3 regions of the Methylomonas montana genome follow, and region 3 is predicted to be linked to each of the others. Evidence: predicted binding sites of a transcription regulator. Region 3 holds the regulator's gene; each other region holds the start of a gene.
The links. Region 3 encodes HrcA, which represses chaperone genes, less so after heat shock. Its sites were predicted from a motif close to TNTTAGCACTCNNNNNNNNNGAGTGCTAANA; they were not measured.
Positions count from the first base shown of each region.

Region 1: the regulator HrcA is predicted to act here: its motif matches at 1,490-1,520, upstream of rpoH (RNA polymerase sigma factor RpoH).
Region 2: the regulator HrcA is predicted to act here: its motif matches at 1,551-1,581, upstream of groES (co-chaperone GroES).

Region 1 covers NZ_CP129884.1:2,379,505-2,382,783, forward strand. Annotated here, with positions in the region: gene QZJ86_RS10980 (Arm DNA-binding domain-containing protein) at 1-272, opposite strand, end outside; tRNA gene QZJ86_RS10985 (tRNA-Leu) at 457-541, opposite strand; gene rpoH (RNA polymerase sigma factor RpoH) at 594-1,448, opposite strand; gene QZJ86_RS10995 (glutamine--tRNA ligase/YqeY domain fusion protein) at 1,698-3,279, shown strand, end outside.
Region 2 covers NZ_CP129884.1:3,852,948-3,856,226, reverse strand. Annotated here, with positions in the region: gene QZJ86_RS17845 (cation-transporting P-type ATPase) at 1-282, opposite strand, end outside; gene QZJ86_RS17840 (hypothetical protein) at 468-674, shown strand; gene QZJ86_RS17835 (HesA/MoeB/ThiF family protein) at 730-1,482, opposite strand; gene groES (co-chaperone GroES) at 1,689-1,976, shown strand; gene groL (chaperonin GroEL) at 2,032-3,279, shown strand, end outside.
Region 3 covers NZ_CP129884.1:3,364,312-3,367,590, forward strand. Annotated here, with positions in the region: gene dnaK (molecular chaperone DnaK) at 1-586, opposite strand, end outside; gene grpE (nucleotide exchange factor GrpE) at 655-1,296, opposite strand; gene hrcA (heat-inducible transcriptional repressor HrcA) at 1,347-2,387, opposite strand; gene QZJ86_RS15495 (two-component system sensor histidine kinase NtrB) at 2,639-3,279, shown strand, end outside.

The DNA.
Region 1 (3,279 bases), 980 kb from region 3:
TTTTCTTTTCGCGTGTTGCTAGGGTCGGTGCCATTGGCGACGCTGTTTCGTGCTTCTGATGCCTTGGCTCTGGCGTTGGCCAATGTAATTGCCGGGTAAGTGCCAAGCGATAACGTTTTGCGTTTGCCGCCAATGCTGTAATCAAATCTCCACCACTTCGCGCCGTTGGGTTTGATTAGAAGATACAAGCCTTCGCCGTCATTGAGGCGTTGATCCTTTTCGGTAGGCTTGGCGTTTCGGATGGCAACATCTTTCAGCAGCTCTTTAGCCATTTGCAGTAACTCCGATGAAATTTGCAGTAACTTTTTGTTACTGATTTTGAGTTACTGTAAAACTTACTGCAAAAAATGCAAGATAACACTGGTTGTTACTGGATTTCTCTGGACAATAAAAAACCCGCTAAGCCATACAGCTTGCGGGTTTTTAAATTTCTTTGGACTACTCTGGAAGAGTAGGTGGTACCGAGGGTCGGAATCGAACCGACACTCCCGAAGGAACCGGATTTTGAATCCGGCGCGTCTACCAGTTTCACCACCCCGGCAAAGAAAGCGTCATTATACTGGCTTTTTTAGAAAAGCCAAATATTTTTTTGTTTAGGCTTCCAAGGTCACGGCCGCTCTGAGTTTTTTCATTGCGTTTTGCTCCAATTGCCGAATACGCTCGGCAGACACTTGATAGCGATCAGCTAATTCATGTAACGTTGCTTTTTCTTCTACTAACCAGCGACTCGCAAGGATGTCACGGCTTCTGTCGTCCAAGCCCGCCATCGCATCCATTAATAACTCTTCCTTACGCCCCTCCCAGTCGCTGTTTTCCAGTAACAGGGCCGGATCGGCACCGTGTTGCTCCAGATACGCGATAGGCGCTTGGACATGATCGTCGCTGTCGTCGTTGGTCGGTTCTAAACACACATCGCGACCATCCAATCGCCGCTCCATCTCGTAAACGGTTTTGACATCCACATCCAGATTTTCGGCAATCGCTTCCGCGTCGTCTTGCGACAGATAGCTTAAGTCTTTTTTGAATTTACGTAGATTAAAGAACAATTTGCGTTGAGCTTTAGTGGTAGCGACTTTAACGATGCGCCAATTTTTGATCACATATTCGTGAATTTCGGCTTTGATCCAATGCACGGCAAACGATACCAGGCGTACGCCCATGTCCGGATCGAAGCGCTTTACCGCTTTCATCAAGCCGATATTGCCTTCTTGCACGATATCGGCCAACGGTAAGCCGTAACCCGCATAGCCTCTGGCCACATGGGCGACAAACCGTAGATTGGACATTACCAACTCACGCGCGGCATTCAGATCGCCTTCATCCCGGTAACGCAAAGCCAGTTCTTGCTCCTGCTCAACGCTGAGTTTGGGCATCCGGGCTATCAGGCTTAAATAAGAATCAAACGTCCCAACCGACAAATTGATCGGTAAAGCCAAGCTGTTGTTCATAACACCCTCGATTTCGGTGGAATAAATTAACGATGTCCGAATTCTAGCACTCGATTAGCATGAGTGCTAATAATTTAATAAATCCGTTAACTTCCCTATAGTTACAACGAATTCAGGCACGAGTTAGACTGAATACCGGCTATCCGCCGCCTTTACGAATTCCGGCCAAACTCGTTAAAATGATAGCCAAACCAATATTTGCCGCGTGCCATCGCAAAACCATCTAACCCCATAACCATTTACTCACACATGTCCGCTACCGATAGCCCAGTTTCATCCAACTTTATTAGACACATCATCGCCGCCGATCTGGCCGTCAATAAAAACAGCGGTAAAGTCGCCACCCGCTTTCCTCCAGAACCTAACGGCTATCTACATATCGGCCATGCCAAATCGATTTGTTTGAATTTCACGCTGGCTGCCGAGAACAACGGCACCTGCAACTTGCGCTTCGACGACACCAATCCGGAAAAAGAAAGCGTCGAATATATGGAGGCCATCGAGCGCGATGTGCAATGGCTGGGTTTCAAATGGGCCGGCAAATACCACGCCTCCGACTATTTCGAGCAACTGTATGCCTACGCGGTGCAGTTGATTAAACAAGGCGATGCTTATGTCGACAGCTCCACCGCTGAACAAATGCGCGCCGACCGCGGCACCTTGACCGAACCCGGTAAAGAAAGTGCCGACCGCAGCCGTAGCATAGAGGAAAACCTGCATTTGTTTACGCGGATGCGGGCCGGTGAGTTCGCAGACGGCCAATATGTATTGCGCGCCAAAATCGACATGGCCTCGCCTAATATTAATATGCGCGATCCAACTATTTACCGTATTCGCCGCGTCCATCATCAACGTACCGGCGACGCCTGGTGTCTGTACCCGATGTATGACTACACCCATTGCATTTCCGACGCATTAGAAGGCATCACCCACTCTATTTGCACCTTGGAATTTGAAGATCACCGCCCGCTTTACGACTGGGTGTTGGACAAATTGCAAACGCCTTGCCATCCGCAGCAAATCGAATTCGCCCGCCTGCAATTGGAATACACCATCGTCAGCAAACGTAAACTGTTGCAATTGGTTACCGAAAAACACGTCAATGGCTGGGACGATCCGCGCATGCCGACTATTTCCGGCCTGCGCAGGGCCGGTTTTACCCCGGAAGCGATTCGCGATTTCTGCGAGCGCATTGGCGTTACCAAAAACGATTCCTGGATCGAAATGGGCGTACTGGAAAACTGCATTCGCGAGGACTTGAACGAACGCGCGCCGCGGGCAATGGCCGTATTAAGACCATTAAAAGTGGTCATCAGCAACTGGGAAGACGGCAAAACCGAAACCTACCAAATTGCCAACCATCCGCAAAAACCGGAAATGGGCAGCCGCGAAGTCAGCTTTTCCAAAACCATACTGATCGAACAAGACGACTTCATGGAAAATCCGCCTAAAGACTTCAAGCGCTTGGTGTCAGGTGGCGAAGTCAGGCTACGCGGTTCTTATGTCATCAAATGCGAGGAAGCGATTAAAGACGCTGCCGGCAATATCGTCGAACTGCGTTGCAGTTACGATCCGGCCACATTGGGCAAGAATCCGGAAGGCCGCAAAGTCAAAGGCGTGATTCATTGGGTATCCGAGCAACATGCCCTGCCAGCCGAATTGCGTTTATATGATCGATTGTTCAGCCATCCTAACCCGGACACGCTGGATAACTTCCTGGATGGCATCAATCCCAACTCACTGGAAGTATTGAGCGATTGTCGGGTGGAAGCCAGCCTGGCCCATGCTTCCCCGGATACTCGCTATCAATTCGAGCGCACCGGCTATTTTT
Region 2 (3,279 bases), 490 kb from region 3:
GATCACCACGCCAAAGATGACGCTGCTGTCGGTCCATTCTTCTAAAAATGCAGTGGTGGCCGCTGATAGCAGCAAGATGTAAATCAGCGGCTGATTAAATTGCGCTAGCAATAACAGTAACGGACCTTTTCCGCGCGGCGCGGTTAAGCGATTACGGCCGGCTGTGGCCATGCGCTGCCGGGCTTCGTCAGAATTTAAACCTAGCCCGAGCTTAACGTTCAATCGTTCTAATACTGTTTCCGGGGCTTGGCTGTGCCAGTCGGTTTGCTGTTTGTTGTCCATATTCGTAGATCGGTGCATAAAACAGTTTGGGTCCATTAAATGCTAGCAAGTTCGCCAACGTTAATGCTACGGGTTGACAGGCATGATTTTATGCTTGTTCCCTATAAGGTATGGGGTTATAGTCAGTACCCGAGGCCTCAGGCCTTATTCTAAATTAAAATAAAAACAAATAGTTGGAGGTAATTATGGGTGGAGTTGTTGAATTAGTGTTGTTGATGCTGATTATTGCCATTTTTGCTTTTGCACCGCTGGGGTATTTCATTTATATGTATACGATGAAGAGCGGTGAGCCGTTTGGCGATACCGAGCCACACGGTGATAGCGAATCGGCGTTGCTAACGTCGGTCGGCAAGGTGATCAATCTCGTTAAAGGTAAAATCGGCAAAAGTTAAAGATTTGCCGATCAGTAATAAAAAGCCGGATTTATCCGGCTTTTTCATGAGGATATTACCTTTGGCAGTCGCCGCACGTCGGGCAACTTGGGTTTTTATTCAAGCGCATGCTGTGCCATTCCATGCTAAGCCCATCTAAAAGCAGCAAACGGCCTGTTAGCGTTTTGCCCGCGTCTGTAATCAATTTTATCGTTTCCAAGGCTTGAATGCTGCCGACGATACCGGTAATCGGCGCAATGACGCCGTTACGGGCGCAATTTTGCAATTCCTCGCCGTCACTTTGATAGAGGCAATTGTAACAGGGACTGTTATTACGGCCTGGGGTGAATACACTGACCTGGCCTTCGAAGCGGATTGCCGCGCCGGAAACTAGCGGGGTTTGCCGGGCAACGCAAGCTTGGTTGACGGCAAAACGGGTAGCGAAATTATCGCTGCAATCCAGTACCACGTCGGCTTTCATCACTTCTTCAAGCAGTTTTTGACCGGATAAGCGTTGCTTATGGGCAATTATGTTGATTTCCGGATTGATTTTTTCCAGGGTCTGTTGGGTTGAAATAACTTTATCCAGCCCTATATCGCAAGTGTTGTGAGCAATCTGGCGTTGCAAGTTGGTTAGATCGACCTGGTCGTCGTCGTAAATAGTCATTTGACCGACGCCGGCCGCAGCCAGATACATCGAGGCTGGTGACCCGAGACCGCCGACGCCGACAATCAATACTTTGGCATCGAGCAATTTTTGCTGACCGGCAATATCGATTTGCGGCAGCATGATTTGGCGGCTGTAACGGAGTAATTGGTGATCGTTCATAGTTTGGGTTGGGTTCGCTAAGGCGCAGATGATGCCAAAGAGCTTGACAGAGTGCAAAAGCTGGATATTATTAGCACTCGTTGCTAGAGAGTGCTAATAAACTTGAGGCCGTTTAAAAGCTCGCTTCTTCTGCAAGGACGTAGTCGTTTTTTAAACAGCTTTATTAAGTTTTAACCTTTAACTTTATCTACATTGAGGAGACATTGATGAAAATTCGTCCGTTACATGACCGTATCGTCGTTAAACGTGTTGAGGAAGAAACCAAAACCGCAGGCGGCATCGTATTGCCCGGTTCAGCTGCGGAAAAACCTAGCGAAGGCGAAGTTTTAGCGGTAGGTTCAGGTAAACCGTTAGACAACGGCCAAGTACGTGCCCTGGAAGTCAAAGTCGGCGACAGAGTTTTGTTCGGCAAATATTCAGGCACCGAAGTTAAAGTCGATGGCGAGCAATATATCGTCATGCGCGAAGAAGACATCATGGGCATTTTGGGTTAATCCAATCTAATCCAATTCAATCTTTTTCAACTTAAACTAATCTCAGGAATAAGAAATGGCAGCAAAAGACGTAAAATTCGGCGGCGACGCTCGTGCATTAATGGTGGCGGGTGTCAACATTCTGGCTAACGCAGTGAAAGTCACCTTGGGCCCTAAAGGCCGTAACGCCGTGCTGGACAAAAGCTTCGGCGCGCCAACCATCACCAAAGACGGTGTATCGGTTGCCAAAGAAATCGAATTGAAAGACAAATTCGAAAACATGGGTGCGCAAATGGTCAAAGAAGTCGCGTCAAAAACTTCCGACGTGGCTGGCGACGGTACCACCACTGCGACCGTACTGGCACAAGCCATCGTTAACGAAGGCTTGAAATCAGTCGCGGCGGGCATGAACCCGATGGACCTGAAACGCGGCATCGATCTGGCTGTTTCCTCAGCAGTTGCCGCTATCGAAAAAGCTTCGACACCTTGCACTGACACTCATGCAATTGCGCAAGTCGGCACCATCTCTGCCAACTCAGACGAATCCGTTGGCGCGATTATCGCCGAAGCGATGGAAAAAGTCGGTAAGGAAGGCGTTATTACCGTTGAAGAAGGCACTGGCCTGAACAACGAACTGGACGTGGTTGAAGGCATGCAATTCGACCGTGGCTATTTGTCACCTTACTTCATCAATAAACAAGAAAACATGAGTGTAGAGTTGGACGATCCGTTCGTTCTGCTCTATGACAAAAAAATCTCCAACATCCGTGAAATGTTGCCGATTCTGGAAGGCGTGGCTAAATCAGGCCGCTCTTTGCTGATTATCGCTGAAGACGTTGAAGGCGAAGCATTGGCGACTCTGGTCGTCAACAATATGCGCGGGATCGTTAAAGTCGCGGCTGTCAAAGCGCCTGGTTTCGGCGATCGTCGTAAAGCCATGCTGGAAGACATCGCGGTCCTGACCGGTGGTGTGGTTATCGCTGAAGAAGTGGGGCTGTCTCTGGAAAAAGCCGACATCAGCCAGTTGGGTACCGCAAAACGCGTCCAAATCAACAAAGAAAACACCACTATCATCGACGGTGCTGGCGACGAAGGCCAAATCAAGGGTCGTGTCGCGCAAATCCGTGCTCAAGCCGACGAAGCAACCTCCGATTACGACCGCGAAAAACTGCAGGAACGTCTGGCCAAACTGGCTGGCGGTGTAGCGGTCATCAAAGTTGGGGCTGCGACCGAAGTGGAAATGAAAGAGAAGAAAGCACGCGTAGAAGACGCTCTGCATTCGACTCGCGCCGCGGTTGAAGAAGGCGTTGTGGCCGGTGGCGGT
Region 3 (3,279 bases):
CCAGGTCATAAACCGCGATGGTGGTGTCGCCTTTCGGTTTGTCCATGCCAAACGCCAACGCCGCCGCAGTCGGCTCGTTGATGATACGTTTGACGTCCAAACCGGCGATACGGCCGGCATCTTTGGTGGCCTGACGTTGCGAGTCATTGAAATAGGCCGGTACGGTGATAACCGCTTCGGTGACTTCTTCACCCAAAAAGGCTTCGGCGTCTTTTTTCAGCTTCATCAACACGCGGGAAGACACTTCAGGCGGAGCCATTTTTTTACCATGGCATTCCACCCAGGCATCGCCGTTGTTGGCTTCCATAATTTTGTAAGGCACCATTTTGATGTCTTTTTGTACCGCATCTTCTTTAAAGCGGCGGCCGATCAAACGTTTGATCGCAAACAAGGTGTTTTCTGGGTTGGTAACCGCCTGACGCTTGGCGGACTGGCCGACCAAGACTTCGTTGTCGCCGGTGAAGGCGATGATGGATGGCGTGGTGCGGGCGCCTTCGCTGTTTTCGATGACCCGCGCAGTGCCGTTTTCCAGCACGGCCACGCAGGAGTTGGTGGTTCCTAAATCGATTCCGATCATTTTAGCCATTGAATTTCTCCAGACTTGAATTGGTATAAGTTAAAGTTGTTAGCGATATGCGGTTGATCGTTTTAATTTCAAGCCTGCTCATCAATTTTTGCACTATCGGCGGGTTTATCGACCGCTTTGGCGACCACGACCATAGCCGGACGCAACAAACGACCGTTTAATACATAACCTTTTTGGAATACGTTCAACACCGAATTGGGTTCGGCGGTCTCACTAGGCTGCATCACCATGGCCTGATGAAATTCCGGGTTGAACGGTTGACCGAGCGGATCAATGGTTTCGATGTTGAATTTGGCGAATACCGATTCGAATTGCTTGATGGTCAATTCACTGCCTTCGCGCAGTTTCACCACTTCCGGGCTATCGCCAGTCGCGGCTTGTATGCCCAGTTCCAGGCTGTCGAGCACGCTTAACAATTCCTTGGCGAATTTAGCCAAGCCATATTTACGCTCGTCATCCAGATCTTTTTGCACGCGTTTTTTCAGATTTTCCATTTCCGCCTGTGTGCGGATGGCTTTATCCAAATTAGCGGCGGCTTGTTGCTGGGCCTGTTCCAATTGCTGTTGCAAGAGTTCCACGCTAACTTCTGTCTTATCTTCGACAGTTTCGCCGGCTTGCTCTTCCGAAATTGTCTGCTTGGTTTGTTCCAACACTTCGGCGATCAATTCGCTATCCGTTTGTTGTTCGTGGCTCGATTGCTGATGGCTCATATTGTCTCCATGGTTCTAAATTTTTTAGGTTGGCCTAACGATAGGGCCATTTATTTGGGATTCAAGGCTGCGCCCAATAATTTTGCCGTCACATCCACAAACGGAATCACTTTCTCGTAAGCCATCCGAGTCGGGCCGATCACGCCCAACACGCCAACCACTTCGTCATTCACCGAATAGGGTGACGTCACCAGACTGCAATGATCAAAGGCGCTGTAACCGGACTCTTCGCCGATAAAAATCTGTACGCCATCAGCTTGCAAGCATTGGTCCAGCAGATGGATCACGCCACGTTTTTGGCTAAAGGCTTCGAATAGTTGTTTCAGGCGCTCCATATCCGACAATTCCGAAAATCCCATTAAATTGGTTTCGCCGCTCAGCACGTAATCGTCGTTGGGCTGGTGGGCGAAGGTGAGTTGCGCCATGTTGACGGCGTCTATCATGCCTTGGTTGACCTGGCGCTGATCCTGTTCCATGTCCTTAACCACCAGATCGCGAATTTTCGCCAAACTGCGGCCGGCGTAGACCGAGTTCAAATAATTGGCGGCTTGCTGCAACTCCGCCGGGCTGAACGGTTTATGGGTATGGATAATTTTGTTATGGACTTCCTCGCCATCGGTGACGAAAATCACCAACACTCTGGTATTGGACATCGGCAAAAATTCTATTTGCCGCAAAGTCACGGTTTCGCGGCGAGGCAGCGTCACCACCCCGGCCATTTTAGTGACATCCGACAGCAACTTGGACGCCTTGCTCAGTAAATCACTGGCCTTGTCGGCCTGCCCTTGCAAACTGCTTTGCAGTTGATCCATTTCATTGGACCCTAGGGGCTTGACCGTCAACAAGCTGTCGACAAACAAACGATAGCCGCTCACCGTCGGTACTCGTCCAGCCGAGGTATGCGGCGAATGTATCAGCCCCATTTCCTCCAAATCGGCCATCACGTTACGAATGCTGGCCGGACTCAATTTCAAATTCGGGTCTTTCGACAACAGTCGCGAACCAACCGGCTGGCCGTCTTGAATGTAACGCTCCACCAAGTTTTTTAATAAATAAAGCGATCTTTCGTTTAAGTCCTGTCCGCCTGCCACGTCAACACCTTCAATGTTCGTTAGCACTCCACATTAACGAGTGCCAAAGCACAAAGCTATCAGTTGGGTTGAACCTTGTCAACGACGCCACGCCAGCACTACCTAGGGTTAAAATCCGCCGACAATTCCACGGATTGAGTTCGCTAACTATTTATCCAGCCATGGGAAGGAAAAAACGGATACTGAATTTCACAAAACTGTTCAGGCTTAACTAAAATTGGTGTTTTGACTTTTCAACTGTGCCTCCAGTGATGACCACGTTTTTACTGCGCTATCCGTTTAGTTTACCCACCCTGCTGGCAGCGCTGTTCGGTCTATTATTTCCCGTCAGCACAGTGTTGTTCATGCTGCTCCACGAAAATCAAACTCTCTCCTGGGACAACATCCTCGCCCTGCATAGCGTACATTACGATCTGTTCATCCTCTGGACCGCACCGCTAGTGCTGGCTCTATTCGGTAGTCTTATCGGTACAACGGCTAATCAGCTCAAGAAAAAAATGGACGTCTTACAAACTCGGACCACCCAGCTCAACACCATTTTGGATACGGCCGCCAGTGCGATTATCAGCATAGACGAGGCCGGAACTGTCATGAGTTTCAATCAGGCAGCGGAGCAGATTTTCGGCTATCGAGCCGGCGACATCATCGGCAAAAACATCAATCGTCTGATGCCGCCAGCAGTCGCCGCGCAGCATGACGGCTATTTGCAACGTTATCGCGACTCTCGAAATCCACAAATACTCGGGCAACGCCGCGAGGTGGAGGCCATGCGTAAAAACGGCGCGGTTTTCCCGGCCTTGTTGAGAGTCAATCCGATGCAGATCGACGGCAAGATGTTGTTCTCTGGAGTCATTGACGACATCAGCGAAACCAAAACCCTGCAAACCCAACT